4 regions of the Allobosea sp. FW305-C-101 genome follow, and region 4 is predicted to be linked to each of the others. Evidence: riboswitches for the same ligand, from Rfam matches in the RefSeq annotation. Region 4 holds a riboswitch; each other region holds the start of a gene.
The links. A riboswitch is a leader RNA that binds a small molecule or an ion and turns the genes downstream of it on or off. The one in region 4 is predicted to bind cobalamin.
Positions count from the first base shown of each region.

Region 1: another riboswitch for cobalamin. It lies ahead of AC3WMA_RS12620 (methyltransferase domain-containing protein); the one in region 4 lies ahead of metE (5-methyltetrahydropteroyltriglutamate--homocysteine S-methyltransferase).
Region 2: another riboswitch for cobalamin. It lies ahead of AC3WMA_RS02625 (ABC transporter substrate-binding protein); the one in region 4 lies ahead of metE (5-methyltetrahydropteroyltriglutamate--homocysteine S-methyltransferase).
Region 3: another riboswitch for cobalamin. It lies ahead of AC3WMA_RS22260 (CbtB domain-containing protein); the one in region 4 lies ahead of metE (5-methyltetrahydropteroyltriglutamate--homocysteine S-methyltransferase).

Region 1 covers NZ_JBYSYT010000002.1:1,040,675-1,044,120, reverse strand. The annotation lists gene AC3WMA_RS12630 (TetR/AcrR family transcriptional regulator) at 1-179, shown strand, start outside; gene AC3WMA_RS12625 (ureidoglycolate lyase) at 200-742, shown strand; cobalamin riboswitch at 850-1,054, shown strand; gene AC3WMA_RS12620 (methyltransferase domain-containing protein) at 1,283-2,041, shown strand; gene AC3WMA_RS12615 (TonB-dependent receptor) at 2,038-3,446, shown strand, end outside.
Region 2 covers NZ_JBYSYT010000001.1:557,019-560,464, reverse strand. The annotation lists gene AC3WMA_RS02635 (M81 family metallopeptidase) at 1-907, shown strand, start outside; gene AC3WMA_RS02630 (mandelate racemase/muconate lactonizing enzyme family protein) at 919-2,097, shown strand; cobalamin riboswitch at 2,133-2,344, shown strand; gene AC3WMA_RS02625 (ABC transporter substrate-binding protein) at 2,556-3,446, shown strand, end outside.
Region 3 covers NZ_JBYSYT010000006.1:67,638-71,083, forward strand. The annotation lists gene cobW (cobalamin biosynthesis protein CobW) at 1-341, opposite strand, end outside; gene AC3WMA_RS22250 (DUF1636 family protein) at 346-735, opposite strand; gene AC3WMA_RS22255 (CbtA family protein) at 746-1,486, opposite strand; gene AC3WMA_RS22260 (CbtB domain-containing protein) at 1,499-1,675, opposite strand; cobalamin riboswitch at 1,713-1,898, opposite strand; gene cobU (bifunctional adenosylcobinamide kinase/adenosylcobinamide-phosphate guanylyltransferase) at 2,051-2,563, shown strand; gene cobO (cob(I)yrinic acid a,c-diamide adenosyltransferase) at 2,563-3,171, shown strand; gene AC3WMA_RS22275 (MgtC/SapB family protein) at 3,269-3,446, shown strand, end outside.
Region 4 covers NZ_JBYSYT010000001.1:1,453,971-1,457,416, reverse strand. The annotation lists gene metE (5-methyltetrahydropteroyltriglutamate--homocysteine S-methyltransferase) at 1-1,108, opposite strand, end outside; cobalamin riboswitch at 1,225-1,427, opposite strand; cobalamin riboswitch at 1,582-1,781, shown strand; gene AC3WMA_RS06925 (ribonucleoside-diphosphate reductase subunit alpha) at 1,895-3,446, shown strand, end outside.

The DNA.
Region 1 (3,446 bases), on a different contig from region 4:
AGGCCGAGCAAGGCGGCGAGATCAATCTATCGCGCCTGCCGGCCAGCGCGGACGACTGGACCGCCAGCCTGCTCTTTGCCGCCGCGGGAGCGAAGCTCGGCACGCCACCCAGTGCCGCGGATTACGCGCGCAGGCTGGACGCGATCGCGTCGGTCTTCGCCGCAGCGCTGGTGCGATAAGCGAGAAGAAAGAACGCAACATGCAGGATGACGGCAGGACCGAGCTTCAGCCCCTTACCCCGCTTCGCATCCAGCCGGTCACGCAGGCCGCTTTCGAGCCTTTCGGCTGGATCGTGGAAGCCGGGGAAAGTGGCCGCACCGCGAATAACGGCACCGCGCGCCGGCACGATATCCATGCTCATCCGGCTGCCGAGGTCCGGGCCGGCACCAGACTTGTGACGTCGATCTTCTCGGCCAAGCAGCAGCAGCGGGGCCTCGCGATCGCCATGCTGGAGCGGCATGTCAATTCGATCCAATGGATCGTCCCGCTCGATGGCGCCGGCCATATCGTCATCGTCGCCCGGGACGGCGCGGATGGCCGGCCCGATCTCTCAACGCTGGCCGCCTTCTCGTTCTCCGCTTCGCAGGGCGTGATCTATCGCCGCGGGCTCTGGCATCATCCGATCATAGCCATCGGCTCCGATGCGCGTTTCCTCGTCCAGTCCTGGCAGGATGGCACCGAGGCGGATTGCGAGATCATCGCGATCGAGCCCAAGGTGCTCGCTGCGAACGACGTAAGCTGACGAGGGGTTTCAGGTAGCGCGTTGTGCGATGACGGTCCTCGTCGCTGCCGTCCACAGCCTTCGCGCCTGCCGCGCCATCGGTAGCTTGACGCCACAATCTCGCCATCTACGTTAATCCGTGTCGAGGTCTTCGGAGCGATCCGAAGCTAAGAGGGAATCCGGTGACGTGCGCTTGCACGGAACCCGGAGCTGCCCCCGCAACTGTGAGCGGTGAGTTTTCGGCTACTTGAAGTCACTGGCGTCCGCGCCGGGAAGACAGCCTGAAAGCAACGACCCGCAAGCCAGGAGACCTGCCCCGACGCAGTGATGATGTCGCGCGGGCGGGGTGTCCGGCGGAATCGCAGTGCACCGGGCGCCTGCCGCCGGTCTGCCGCGCTTCCTCCCTTTGCCCCGGCCGCGACAGCGAGGGGCTGGACGACCATGATAGAATTGACGGGGCCGAGAGGCGGCCACGCGAGCGGTCGGGCGTGGACCAGGCCCGGAGCGCCTGTGTCAGGCATGAGTAATTGCAATGTTATAACATTGCGATAAGAGGCAGGTATGAACTCTGCCTCCGCTTCTCTGCCTGCGTCCTCTGCGGCGCCCCTGGATCCGCTTGCGCTTTACGCCAGTGCTATCGACTCTTCCGATTATGTCGCGCGTGTCGCGCCGCTCATCCGCCAGCTCGCGCCCGGGATCGACGATCTGATCGACATCGGCGCCGGGGGAGGGCAGCTGGGCGCGGCGCTGCGCCGGCCCGGCGCGCGCTGGACGGCCATCGAACCGTCTCCGACGATGCAGGCCCGGCTCGCCGCCCTGCCGCAGCCGCCGGCCATTATCCCGCACGGCTGGGACGACGTCGCGGTCGATTGCGAAGCCGCCGATACGGTCCTGGCCGCCACCATGCCGGGCTATTTCACGGATGCCCCCAGCTTCCTGGCGCGCTGCCGGCAGTGGGCGACCCGGCAGATCGTTTGGATCGTCGCCGCGCAGAAGGCACCCAAGGGGCTGATCCTCTCCGCATGCCTGCCGCGCGAATGGCATCACGAAGACGAGACGCCGGGCATCGATCTGGTGCTGCCGCAGCTCGGCACCGACCTGCCCGATCGCGTGGACGCGGTCGACTGGACCTTCTCACTGGTGCTGCCGGACCTGCCGGCCTTCGCCGCCTTCCAGGCCGATCGGCTGGGCTGGCCGCCCAACGATCCGCGCCGGCCGCAGCTTTTCGACCATCTCCACAAGCAGGCCGTGCCCGTGCCGGGCGGCTTTCGCCTCTCCTGCCATCGCCGCTCGGCCATCCTCGTCTGGAACCTGTCATGATCCGCCTGAATTCCCGCAAAGCCTGCCTGCTTGCCGCGACCTGCCTGATGGCGATCGGGGCCGTGCCCGCCTTCGCCCAGACCGAAATCAAGCTCGACGAGCTCGTCGTCACAGCGACGGGCCGCCCCGAGCCGCGCAGCAGCATTCCCGGAACGGTCCAGGTCATCGATGCCGCGCAGATCGAGCGGGCCCGTGCGCAATCGATCACCGACCTGCTCGCGGAGAACGCCGTCGGTTTCTTCAGCCAATGGACGCCCGGGCAGACCTCGATCAACATCCGCGGCGGCGCCAGCGACGGGCAAGGCAAGGATTTCCGCAGCCAAGTGCTGGTGCTGATGAACGGCCGTCGCGCCGGCACGGCCAACCTGTCCAAGCTCTCCGCCGCCGATGTCGAGCGCATCGAGATCATCCGCGGCCCGTCATCGGTCGTCTATGGCAGCCAGAATATCGGCGGCGTCATCAACATCATCCTCAAGACCGGCCGCACCGCGCCGGGCACGATGATCGAAGGGGCAGGGGGCTCCTGGGGGCTGCTGCAGGGCAAGGCCCAGACCGGCGGGCTCTATGACAGCGTCGATTATTACGCCGGGATCTCGGGCGGCACGCGCGACGACTACCGGTCCGGTCGCGGCGGCACGACCATGGCCAATACCGGCTGGAAGCGCCTCGGCATCGCTGGCGCGCTGGGCTTGCAGATCAATCCCGACCATCGCATCGAGACGACACTGCGGACCGACGGCATCTACGATGTCGGCTTCCGTGGTTCCGGCGCCAACACGATCAGCCAGGAAGACCGCTACAACAACTCCGTCGACATCACCTATCGCGGCCAACTCCCCGGCGGACAGTATCGCTGGATGCTGCAAGGCTATGCCGTGCAGGACGTCGACAATTTCCGCTGGGCTTCGCCGGTCATCCGGGGCGGCACCGGCCTGCCGGCAGCCGGCACGGCAGCCGATTACAACCGCCGCGAATTGAACATCGTCGGAACCCGCTTCCAGCCGAGCATGACGCTCTGGGCCGGCAACGACCTGCTCGCCGGCTGGGACTGGGAGCGCAGCACATTGCGCTCGATCCGCGACCGCATCGGCGTTCCCGGCAATCCGCTCGCGCCCGTCTCGCCGCAGGACAACAACCAGTCCGAGACGGTCAACGCGCTCTATGTCGAGGACTCCCAGAAGCTCTTCGACGATCGCGTCACCCTGCGCGCCGGCGTGCGCCGCACCTTCGGCACGACCAGCTTCGAATACACGCCGAACCTCGCCGGCCAGCGCCCGCGCGAGGTCGATTATCAGGCAACGACATACTCCACCGGCGCGACCTTCAAGGCGACCGACCGGCTGACCTTCCGCGTCGGCTACGCGACCGGCTTCCGCGCCCCGACGGCGACGGAGCTCGCCGCCGA
Region 2 (3,446 bases), 900 kb from region 4:
CGCCTTGGTCCGCGGTGACGAGCTCATCACAAAGACCGGCTGCTATGGCGAATTGCTCGCCGAATGCCGCCGACTGGAGGAGGAGGGGCGGGCGCTCGCAGCCGGCATCATGATCGGCAACCCCTTCACCGATGTGCCCGAGCTCTGCTCGCAGGTGCTGATCCTCACCGATGGCGACAAGGCGACCGCCGAACGCGAGGCGGTCCGGCTGGCCGAGGAGTTCTGGCCCTTGCGCTTCCGCATGCAGGGCAAGCTCGTCCCGCTGGAGCGCGCCATCGCGCAGGCACGCAGCATCGACGGCCCGGTGATCTTCACCGATGCCGCCGACGCCACCTCGTCCGGCGCCTCCGGCGACAGCAACGCGATCCTCGCCGCTTTGCGCAAGGCCGGCTACGGCAAGCGGGTGCTGGCCCAGATCGTCGACGCGCCGGCCGCGGCTGCGGCCCACAAGGCCGGCGTCGGCGCGACGATCGAGGTCACGCTCGGCGGCTCGATCGATCCCGCGCGCTTCCCGCCGATGAGGGTGACCGCCAAGGTCAAGCTGCTCTCGGATGGCGAGGCTGCGCTCGAGACGATGAAGGCGCCGCTTAGCGCCGGGCCGACCGCGGTTCTGACCCGGGACAATGTCACCGTCGTCGTGATGAGCCGCTCGGTCAGCCTGTTCGACCGGGCGATGTACTATGCCAACGGCATTGACCCGACCGATTTCGACCTGATCGTGGTGAAGTCGCCCCACACCGAGTTCCACATGTTCGACCAGTGGTGCGCGCGGAACTTCAACATCGACGCGCCCGGCGCGACCTCCGCCAATCTGAAGAGCCTGGGCCACACCATCTGCGCCCGGCCGATCTATCCGCTCGACGAGGGCGTCACCTTCGCGCCTCGCGCCACGATCTACGAACTGTAAGGAGAAGACCCGTGCCCAGGATCGAGGCCGTCGATTTCTTCTATCTCGCCATGCCCGTCGTCACCGACGAGGCCGATGGCAGCCAGGATGCCTTGCTGGTCAGGGTCGCGGCTGGCGGCCATGTCGGCTGGGGCGAATGCGAGGCGGCGCCGCTGCCCTCCATCGCCGCCTTCATCTGCCCGATGTCGCATGGCGTCTGCCGGCCTGTCGCCGATTCCGTGCTCGGGCAGAATCTGGAAAGCCCGGAGGACATCGCCCGCATCGCCGCGGCCGTCGCTTATAACTCGATGGACCTGCTGCAGGCGCCGCATACCTTTTCCGGCGTCGAGATGGCGCTGTGGGATATCCTCGGGAAGATGCGATCCGAGCCGGTCTGGCGCCTGCTCGGCTACGCCAAGAGCCATCCCAAGACGCCCTATGCCTCGGTCCTCTTTGGCGACACGGCGCAGGAAACCCTCGAACGCGCTCGCGATGCCCGCAGCCGCAGCTTCCGCGCCGCGAAGTTCGGCTGGGGGCCGATCGGTCGTGGCAGCGTCGAGGCCGATGCCGAGCATTTCGTCGCTGCCCGCGAGGGTTTGGGGCAGGACGGCATCCTGCTCGTCGATACCGGACAGATCTTCATCGAGGATGTCGCGCGCGCCGCCGCCCGCTTGCCGGCGATGGAAAAGGCCAACGTGCTCTGGTTCGAGGAGCCCTTCCACGCCAGCGCGCTCGAAGCCTATGGCGCTCTTGCCCAGCGCAGCCCCAAGGTCCGTTTGGCCGGCGGGGAGGGCGCCCATAACGAGTCGATGGCGCGGCAGCTCATCGACTATGGCGGCATCGGCTATGTCCAGATCGATTGCGGCCGGATCGGCGGCATCGGCCCGTCCAAGGCGGTGGCGGATTATGCGGTCGCCAAGGGTGTGACCTTCGTCAACCACACCTTCACCTCGCATCTGGCGCTCTCCGCCTCGCTCCAGCCCTATGCGGGCTTGGCCGAGCACGAAATCTGCGAATATCCGGCGATGCCGAAGCCGCTCGCGACCGCGATCTCCGCCAATCATCTGGAGCGCAACGCGAACGGGCAGGTCGCGGCGCCTGATGTACCCGGCCTCGGCATCGATGTCGCGACCACGGCGCTGCGCAGCTATCTGCAGGAGGTCGAGATCTCGGTCGGCGGCAAGCGGCTCTACAGTACGCCGAGTCTCTGACGCGATGTCTGCTTGACGCAGCGCCACGCCCTTATAGGGTGTGCGCCGATCGAGGTTCTCCGGGTTGCTCCCGGAGCTAAGAGGGAATTCGGTGAGGCGCGACCCGCGCCAAAGCCGAGGCTGCCCCCGCAACTGTAAGCGGCGAGCTTTCCGTCCATCGTCCACTGGCGCCTGATGCGCCGGGAAGGCCGGGCGGAAGCGGCATCGACCCGCGAGCCAGGAGACCTGCCCCGGTCGTCGAAGACGTCTTTCGGACGGGGTGTTCCGGAGCTGTGTGTCGATGGCGGCCTTGTGCCGCCTTCCCGTCCCACATGCCCAAGCTGCCCCGGCTGTCATCTCGGGGAGCGATGAAGTCCATGTTCACGAAGACCACCACGCAGGCCGTTCAGGGCGGCTTGACGGCCGCCTGCCGCGCACTCTATCAGAAATGCAACATTGTTACATTTCGGATGGCCTCGATGCCGGTTGCGCGCCCGTTTAACCTGTTTAGCCTCTCGGCCGTTGCTCTATTGGGCGCTCTCGCCACCGGCACGGCCAATGCGGCGCCCACCAAATATCCGCTGACGCTGGAGAATTGCCGCGAGACGATCACCTTCAACGCCGCGCCCAAGCGCGTCGTCGCGATCGGCCAGACCCAGACGGAAATTCTTTATGCGCTGGGCCTCGGCGACCGCGTCGTCGGCACGGCGGTCTGGTTCTCGCCTGTGGCCAAGCCCTATGAGGCGGTCAACGCCAAGGTGAAGCGTCTCGCCGACAACGATCCGAGCTTTGAGGCGGTGCTGGCGCAGGAGCCCGATCTCGTCACGGCGATGTTCGAATGGCATGTCGGGCCCAACGGCATCGTCGGCAAGCGCGACCAGTTCGCCAAGGTGAAGGTGCCGGCTTACGTCTCGCCGACCGATTGCGTCGGCAAGGACAATTCCGGTGCCGGCGACGGGGTGCGCACCCAGATGTTCACGATGGAGCTGGTCTATCGCAACATCCGCGAATTCGGCGCGATCTTCGACGTAGCCGACCGGGCCGAGACGCTCGTCGCCGAACTCAAGGCCCGCGAGGAGAAGGCGGTCGAGCAGGTCGCCAAGCTCAAGGCGCAGGACGTGCCGGTCGTCGTCTGGTTCTCCAGCAAGGACATCAAGGGCGACGGCTTCATGGCCGGCAAGAACGGCGTGCCCGCCTATATCCTGTCGAAGCTCGGCGCCCGCAACATCATCTCGACCAACGAGGAATGGCCTCTGGTCGGCTGGGAGAGCATCGCCGCTGCCAACCCGGCGGTGATCGTCACCGTCAAGATGGATCGCCGCCGCTTTCCGGCCGACGATATCGAGAAGAAGCTGGAATTCCTGAAGACC
Region 3 (3,446 bases), on a different contig from region 4:
GGCAGGGCGAGGCCGGAGGTCTCGATCAGGATGTGCTCGGGCGGGTTCGGCCGGTTCAGCAGCTTTTCCAGCGCCGGCACGAAATCATCGGCGACGGTGCAGCAGATACAGCCATTCGGCAGCTCGACGACATCCTCGTCGCTGCAGCCCTCGATGCCGCAACCCTTCAGGAATTCGCCGTCGAAGCCGAGATCGCCGAATTCGTTGACGAGCACGGCGAGCTTCTTGCCCTGCGCATTCTCGAGGAGATGGCGCACCAGCGTCGTCTTACCGGCGCCGAGGAAGCCGGTGATGATGGTGCAAGGCACCTTGCCGAGAGAGGCGGTCTGCGGAGCGTTCATGATGTCATCCTTGCTGGCGCGCCGGCAAAGGCGGCACGCGCGCGACCACGCCCTTGCGGAAGGACTGCGGCCGCTCTTTCCAGGGAACGATGCCGTTGGCGCTGGCGGCATAGGCCTCCGCCGCGCCGACGATCTCGTCGAGATGGGTGTCGGTGTCGAGATCGCCGATCAGATAGGTCCATTTGCCATCGGCGCTGAGCGCGATGGTGCAGGGCCGCTTGCAGACGGCGAGGCATTCGACGGGCAGCACGGGGATCGTGCTGCCCTTGGCTGCGAGCTGCGCGGTGAGCCGCTCGGCCAGCGCCAGTCCCGGCTGGTCATAGCCTTCCGGGAGATCGGCGCGGGCACGGCGGCAGGCCGTACAGACATGGATGGTGAGGTCACCCTCGGACATTGCTTTGCCTTCAGGCTTCCGCGGCCCGGCGGCTCGCCCAAGGCCAGAGCACGCCGACCATGAAGGCGGTGACGAGCCAGAGCGCGGCCTGGATGCCGAGCGAGAGCGACGCGAAATGGGCGGCGACCTCGGCCGGCACCTTGCTCTCCGGCGCGGCCGGATGCGGGGCGCCGACGACATGCGGGAGCAGGATCAGCACGATCGCCACAAGCTTGAGCCAGGGCTGCTCGAAGCGCAGGAACACAAAGAGCCCGGCCGCGGTGGCGACCGCGGTCCAGAGCCACCAGAGCTGGCGCTGCTCCAATGCGGCGGAGGCGGCGCCCGGCAGTTCCGGCGCGAGCCCCATGGCAGGCGCAAGCCCGAGCGCGAGGAATCCGCAGGCACCCCAAACGAGTGCGCTGCGCTGGTCGATCCTGTCGCCGGCCGCGATCATGCCCGCCAGCAGCAGCGCCGCGAAGCCGATCGCGGTCGCGATCGTCACTGCGCTGGTGAAGAGCGTGCGCTGGAGGCCGTCCTGCGGCTTCCATTCGGCGTGGTCGTGGCCGGGCGCATCGCCGGCCGGGCCATGCGCGAGGATGATTTTTGCTTCCCCGTCGAAGGCGGCCAGCGTCGGCGCTTTCAGCGCGAGCGCCGCCTCATAGGTCTCGGCCTTGAGGATGAGCGGGGTGGTGGTGACATGCTGGAGGGCGGCGACGATCAAGCCGGCCAGAAGCCCGGCCAGGATGCTGACCGTGAGAACACGCGTGACCATGATGACTTTCCCTCAGTGGCAGGGAAAGGCGAGGCCGTGACGGGTGTCGTGCGCGGCGTTGTGCACGTTCGACGAGGCGGCGAAACCGGTCGTGTAGATCAGCGCGACGCCGATCACGAGCGCGGCGGCAACCGCCTTGACGCGTTCCGAAACGCTGAGCGTGGGGGTGGAAACCGAGGCGGTGTTCATAAGCGTTCTCCGTGGCCGCCCCGCCGGCAGCCGGTTGGATCTCTGCGGGTCGACGGCAGGTCTCCTGGCTCGCGGATTTGGCGCCCTGTGCCGCCTTCCCGGAACTCGCGCTCCAGTGGCCGATGGCGAAGGACATCCGCTTACAGTTGCGGGGGCAGCCGCGGTCTCGCACCGCGTTCCCTTTTCACCTCCTCGCGGAGGCACCGTCGGGGATCATCATTAGCCATCGCCGTGTTGCTGTGCAATGCAATGCGCGTCGCAAGGGCGTCATTCTCGGGCTTGACCCAGGAATCTCTTGCAGGAAGGGGCTCCGGTGCCTCGTTCGGATGGAGATGCTCGGGTCAAGCCCGAGCATGACGGCAGAGGATTTTTTGAATGGAGTTGCCCCATCTCACCCTCGTCCTCGGCGGAGCCCGCTCCGGCAAGAGCCGTCATGCCGAAGCGCTGATCGAGGTCCTGCCGGCACCCTGGACCTATATCGCTACCGCCCAGGCCTATGACGACGAGATGCGCGAGCGCATCGCCGAGCACCGCGCGCGCCGGCCAGCCGGCTGGCAGACGGTGGATGCCCCGCTCGATCTGGCCGGCGCGATCGCTGCCCAGCCGGCGGGCCGGCCGATCCTGGTCGATTGTCTGACGCTCTGGCTCACCAATCTGATCCTCGCAGAGCACGACACGGCGGCGGCACGCGAGGGCCTGATCGCCGCCTGCGAGCGTGTCTCCGCCCCGCTCGTACTGGTCGGCAACGAGGTCGGTCTCGGCATCGTGCCGGAGAATGCGCTGGCCCGCCGCTTCCGCGACGAGGCCGGGCGCCTCCATCAGGCGCTTGCGGCGCGTGCGGCCAGCGTGGTCTTCATGGTCGCCGGATTGCCGATGCGAGTGAAATGATGACGGATACTGATGACGCCGCCCGCCACAAGGCGAAGATGGAGAAGCGCAAGGCGGTGCAGGATGCCGAGGTCGCCTCCAAGACGGTCGAGAAAGGGCTTCTGATCGTCAATACCGGCCCCGGCAAGGGCAAGTCGACGGCGGCCTTCGGCCTGATCCTTCGGGCGCTCGGCCATGGCTGGCGCATCGGCGTGGTGCAGTTCATCAAGGGCGCCTGGTCGACCGGCGAGCGCAAGGCGCTCGAAGCCTTCGGCGATCAGGTCTCGTGGCACAGCATGGGCGAGGGCTTCACCTGGGAGACGCAGGACAAGGCCCGCGACATCGCCGCTGCCGAGCGCGCCTTTGCCAAAGCTAGGGAGCTGATGGCCGATCCGGAGATTCGCCTGCTGGTGCTGGACGAGCTCAACATCGCCCTGCGCTACGACTATCTGCCGCTCGCCGAGGTGGTCGAGGTTCTACATGCCCGCCGTCCGGACCTGCACGTCGTCGTCACCGGCCGCAATGCCAAGCCGGAATTGATCGAGGCGGCCGACCTCGTCACCGAGATGACGCTGGTGAAGCACCATTTCGCGGCGGGTGTGAAAGCACAGCAGGGGATCGAGTTCTAATAGCTTTCCTCACCGGCTGCCGGTGCTTTGCCGCAGAACGAACGCGAACGGCCCTCGCGCGTTCATGCCCTCGATCATCGTTTGCGAGGGTGGGGCCATGAGTGGTTTTCTGTGGGGAGAGCTGGATCTGCTGCTCAGGCTGCTGGCCGGGATGGCGGCCGGCATCGTCGTGGGCTGGGAGCGGACCAACAAGCAGCGCGCCGCCGGGATTCGCACCTTCGGGCTGGTCGGATTGGGCACGGCCGCCGCCGCGACGATCTTCAGCGAGCCGCATG
Region 4 (3,446 bases):
GCCAGTTCTTCACCTCCGGATCGAGACTGGTTTCGAGTTCCAGATCGATCGGGCTGTGCAGCATGGAGCAGGACGGTGCGACCTGGACATGGTCGGTGCCGCGCCTGGCCGCGACCGGCTCGATCTTTGCGAGGACCGCCTCCAGATCGGTCTTCCAGATGTTGCGACCGTCGACCACGCCGAGCGAGAGCACCAGGCCTTGCGGCGCTTTAGCCAGAACGGCATCGAGCTGCTCGGGCGCGCGGACGAGATCGAGATGCAGGCCTGCGACCGGCAGGGATACCGCCGTGTCGAGATTGTCGCCCAGTGCTCCGAAATAGGTGGTGAGCATCACCTTGAGCTGCGGCAGGGCATGCGCGATCGTCGCATAGGTTCGATGCAGCGCGGTGCGGGCGGCCTCATCGAGATCGAGTACGAGGCAGGGCTCGTCGATCTGCACCCATTCAGCGCCATTCGCCGAGAGACGGCGCAGCACATCGACATAGACCGGCAGCAATTCGCCCAGCAGCGACAGCGGATCGAAGGACGGGTCCTTGGACTTGCCGAGCTTCAGGAACGTCACCGGGCCGAGCAGGACAGGGCGCGTCTCGTAGCCGAGCGCCTTTGCCTCGCGATACTCCTCCACCGGCTTCAGCGAGGCGAGCTCGAAGCTCTGCCCCTGTGCGAACTCCGGCACCATGTAGTGGTAGTTGGTGTCGAACCACTTGGTCATTTCCTGCGCCGGGACGCCATGGGCATGATCGTGGTCGTGATGGGCATGGCCGCAGGATGTATGCGGCTCGGCTTCGCCCTGCGAGCCGCGAGCCATGGCGAAATAGGTGCCAAGCGGCACCGGCCCGCCCTTCCAGCCATAGATGTCCGGGATCGCGCCGACCATGACACTGGTGTCGAGCACCTGGTCGTAGAAGGAGAAGTCGTTCGACGGGATCACGCTGATCCCTTGCGCCTTCTGGCGCGCCCAGTTGGCCGCGCGCAGGCCCTCAGCGGCCTCGACGAGCGATCTTTCGTCGGATTTTCCGGCCCAGAAGCTTTCGAGCGCGGTCTTGAGTTCGCGGCGCGGACCGATGCGCGGCGTGCCGAGTGCAGCGACAGGTACTGATTGAGACATAGGCTTAACCCCGACTAGTTGGGGGCAAAGGCCAAAGCGGACGCGGGACGAGGACCGTCCGGACGCAAGAATCCGGGCGGCGCCGCCAAGCGCACCACCGGGACACCCCGCCCGAGGACGTTCATGTTGTCGGGGCAGGTCTCCTGGCTCGCGGGTCGTCGCTCTTGCCCGTCTTCCCAAGGCCTTGCGGCCTCAGTGACATGGGTGGGCAGAAAGCTCGCCGCTGACAGTTGCGGGGGCAGCGCCGGTCTCTCACCGGCTTCCCTCTTAGCTCCGATGCGGCAAGCCGCACCGAAGAACCTCGACGCCGCATCATGGGCCATCATTTCCGGGCCGTCAACAAGAGATATAAAGACATATTTATGTCTTCATGTGACGAGCAGCGCTCGGGGAGCTGCCGCCGAGATGTCCTCGCTTTCCGCATGCGATCGAGGAAGAGCATACGACCGATTGACATCGGAGCGGAGAGTGACGCTAGATGTAGTTGTCGATGGTCTCTCGAATCGCAAGATCGAGAGCTAAGAGGGAAGCCGGTGAGAGACCGGCGCTGCCCCCGCAACTGTCAGCGGTAAGTTCTTAGTCCAGCGTTGTCACTGAGGCTGCAAGGCCTTGGGAAGACGGACGAGAGCGGTGACCCGCGAGCCAGGAGACCTGCCGCGACCCTTGTTTACGTCCTCGGGCGGGGTGTCCCGGTGGTGCGCTTGGCAGGTCGCGGCATCGTATCGTCGCGCGCCTTCTCGACGCGACCGCTCGGCCTTTGCCCCCAACATCTTGGGGTTGATGCCGATGTCTCTTTCTCTCGAAGCCGAACGGCCTTCACTGGCCCCGCTGGGTGCCGAACCTGCTGCATCGCCGCGCGCCGCAGCGGCGGAGCCCGGCTACCAGCTCATCCGCCGCAATGGCGCGGTAACGCCCTTCGACCCCTCGAAGATCGCGGTCGCCCTGACCAAGGCTTTCCTGGCGGTCGAGGGCGCGAGCGCCGCCGCGTCCCGTCGCATCCATGATGTCGTCGCCGACCTGACCGAACAGGTCGTCTCCGGCCTGACGCGCCGCGCCGCGACCGGCCGCACCTTCCATATCGAGGACGTGCAGGATCAGGTCGAGCTCGCGCTGATGCGCGGCGCACACCACAAGGTTGCCCGTGCCTATGTTCTCTATCGGGCAGAGCGGGCGCAGGAGCGGGCGAGGGCGCAGGCCGGGTCCGCGCCGGTCGCTGTCGCGCCGTCGCTGCAGATGAAGCTCACTGACGGCACGCTCGTTCCGCTCGACGCCGCCCGCCTCGACAAGGTCGTGCGCGAGGCTTGTGCCGGGCTCGACGGCGTCGCGGCCGAGCCGATCCTGATGGAGACCCGCCGCAACCTCTATGACGGCATTTCGCTCGACGAATTGGCACTGGCGCCGATCCTCGCTGCGCGGACGCTGATCGAGAGCGAGCCGAACTACGCCAAGGTCTCGGCCCGCCTCCTGCTCGACAAGCTGCGGCGCGAGGCGCTGAGCTTCGTCCATGGCCATGCCGAACAGGCGACGCAGGAAGAGATGGCCGCCGGCTACGGCGACTACTTCACCGCCTATCTCAAGACCGGTATCGCCAATGAATTGATCGACCCCGAGCTCGGCCGCTTCGACATTGCCCGCATCGCGGCGGCGCTGAAGCCCGAGCGCGATCTCCAGTTCGACTATCTCGGCTTCCAGACGCTTTACGACCGCTATTTCCTGCATGTCCGGGGCAACCGCTTCGAGCTGCCGCAGGCCTTCTTCATGCGCGTCGCGATGGGCCTCGCCATCCGCGAGATCGATCGCGAGGGCAGGGCGATCGCGTTCTACGACCTGCTCTCCTCCTTCGATTTCATGGCCTCGACCCCGACCCTGTTCAACTCCGGCACGCTGCGCCCGCAGCTCTCCTCCTGCTTCCTGACCACCGTCGCCGACGATCTCGACGGCATCTTCAAGGCGGTGAAGGACAACGCCCTGCTCGCCAAATACTCGGGGGGCCTCGGCAATGACTGGACGCCGGTGCGGGGCTTGGGCGCGCATATCAAGGGGACGAATGGCGAGAGCCAGGGCGTGGTGCCGTTCCTCAAGGTCGCCAACGACACGGCCATCGCCGTCAACCAGGGCGGCAAGCGCAAGGGCGCGGTCTGCGCCTATCTCGAGACTTGGCATGTCGATATCGAGGAGTTCCTCGATCTCCGCAAGAACACCGGCGACGACCGCCGCCGCACCCATGACATGAACACGGCGAACTGGATTCCCGACCTGTTCATGCAGCGCGTCGAGGCCGGCGGCGACTGGACGCTGTTTTCGCCGGACGAGGTTCCTGACCTGCACGACCTCTATG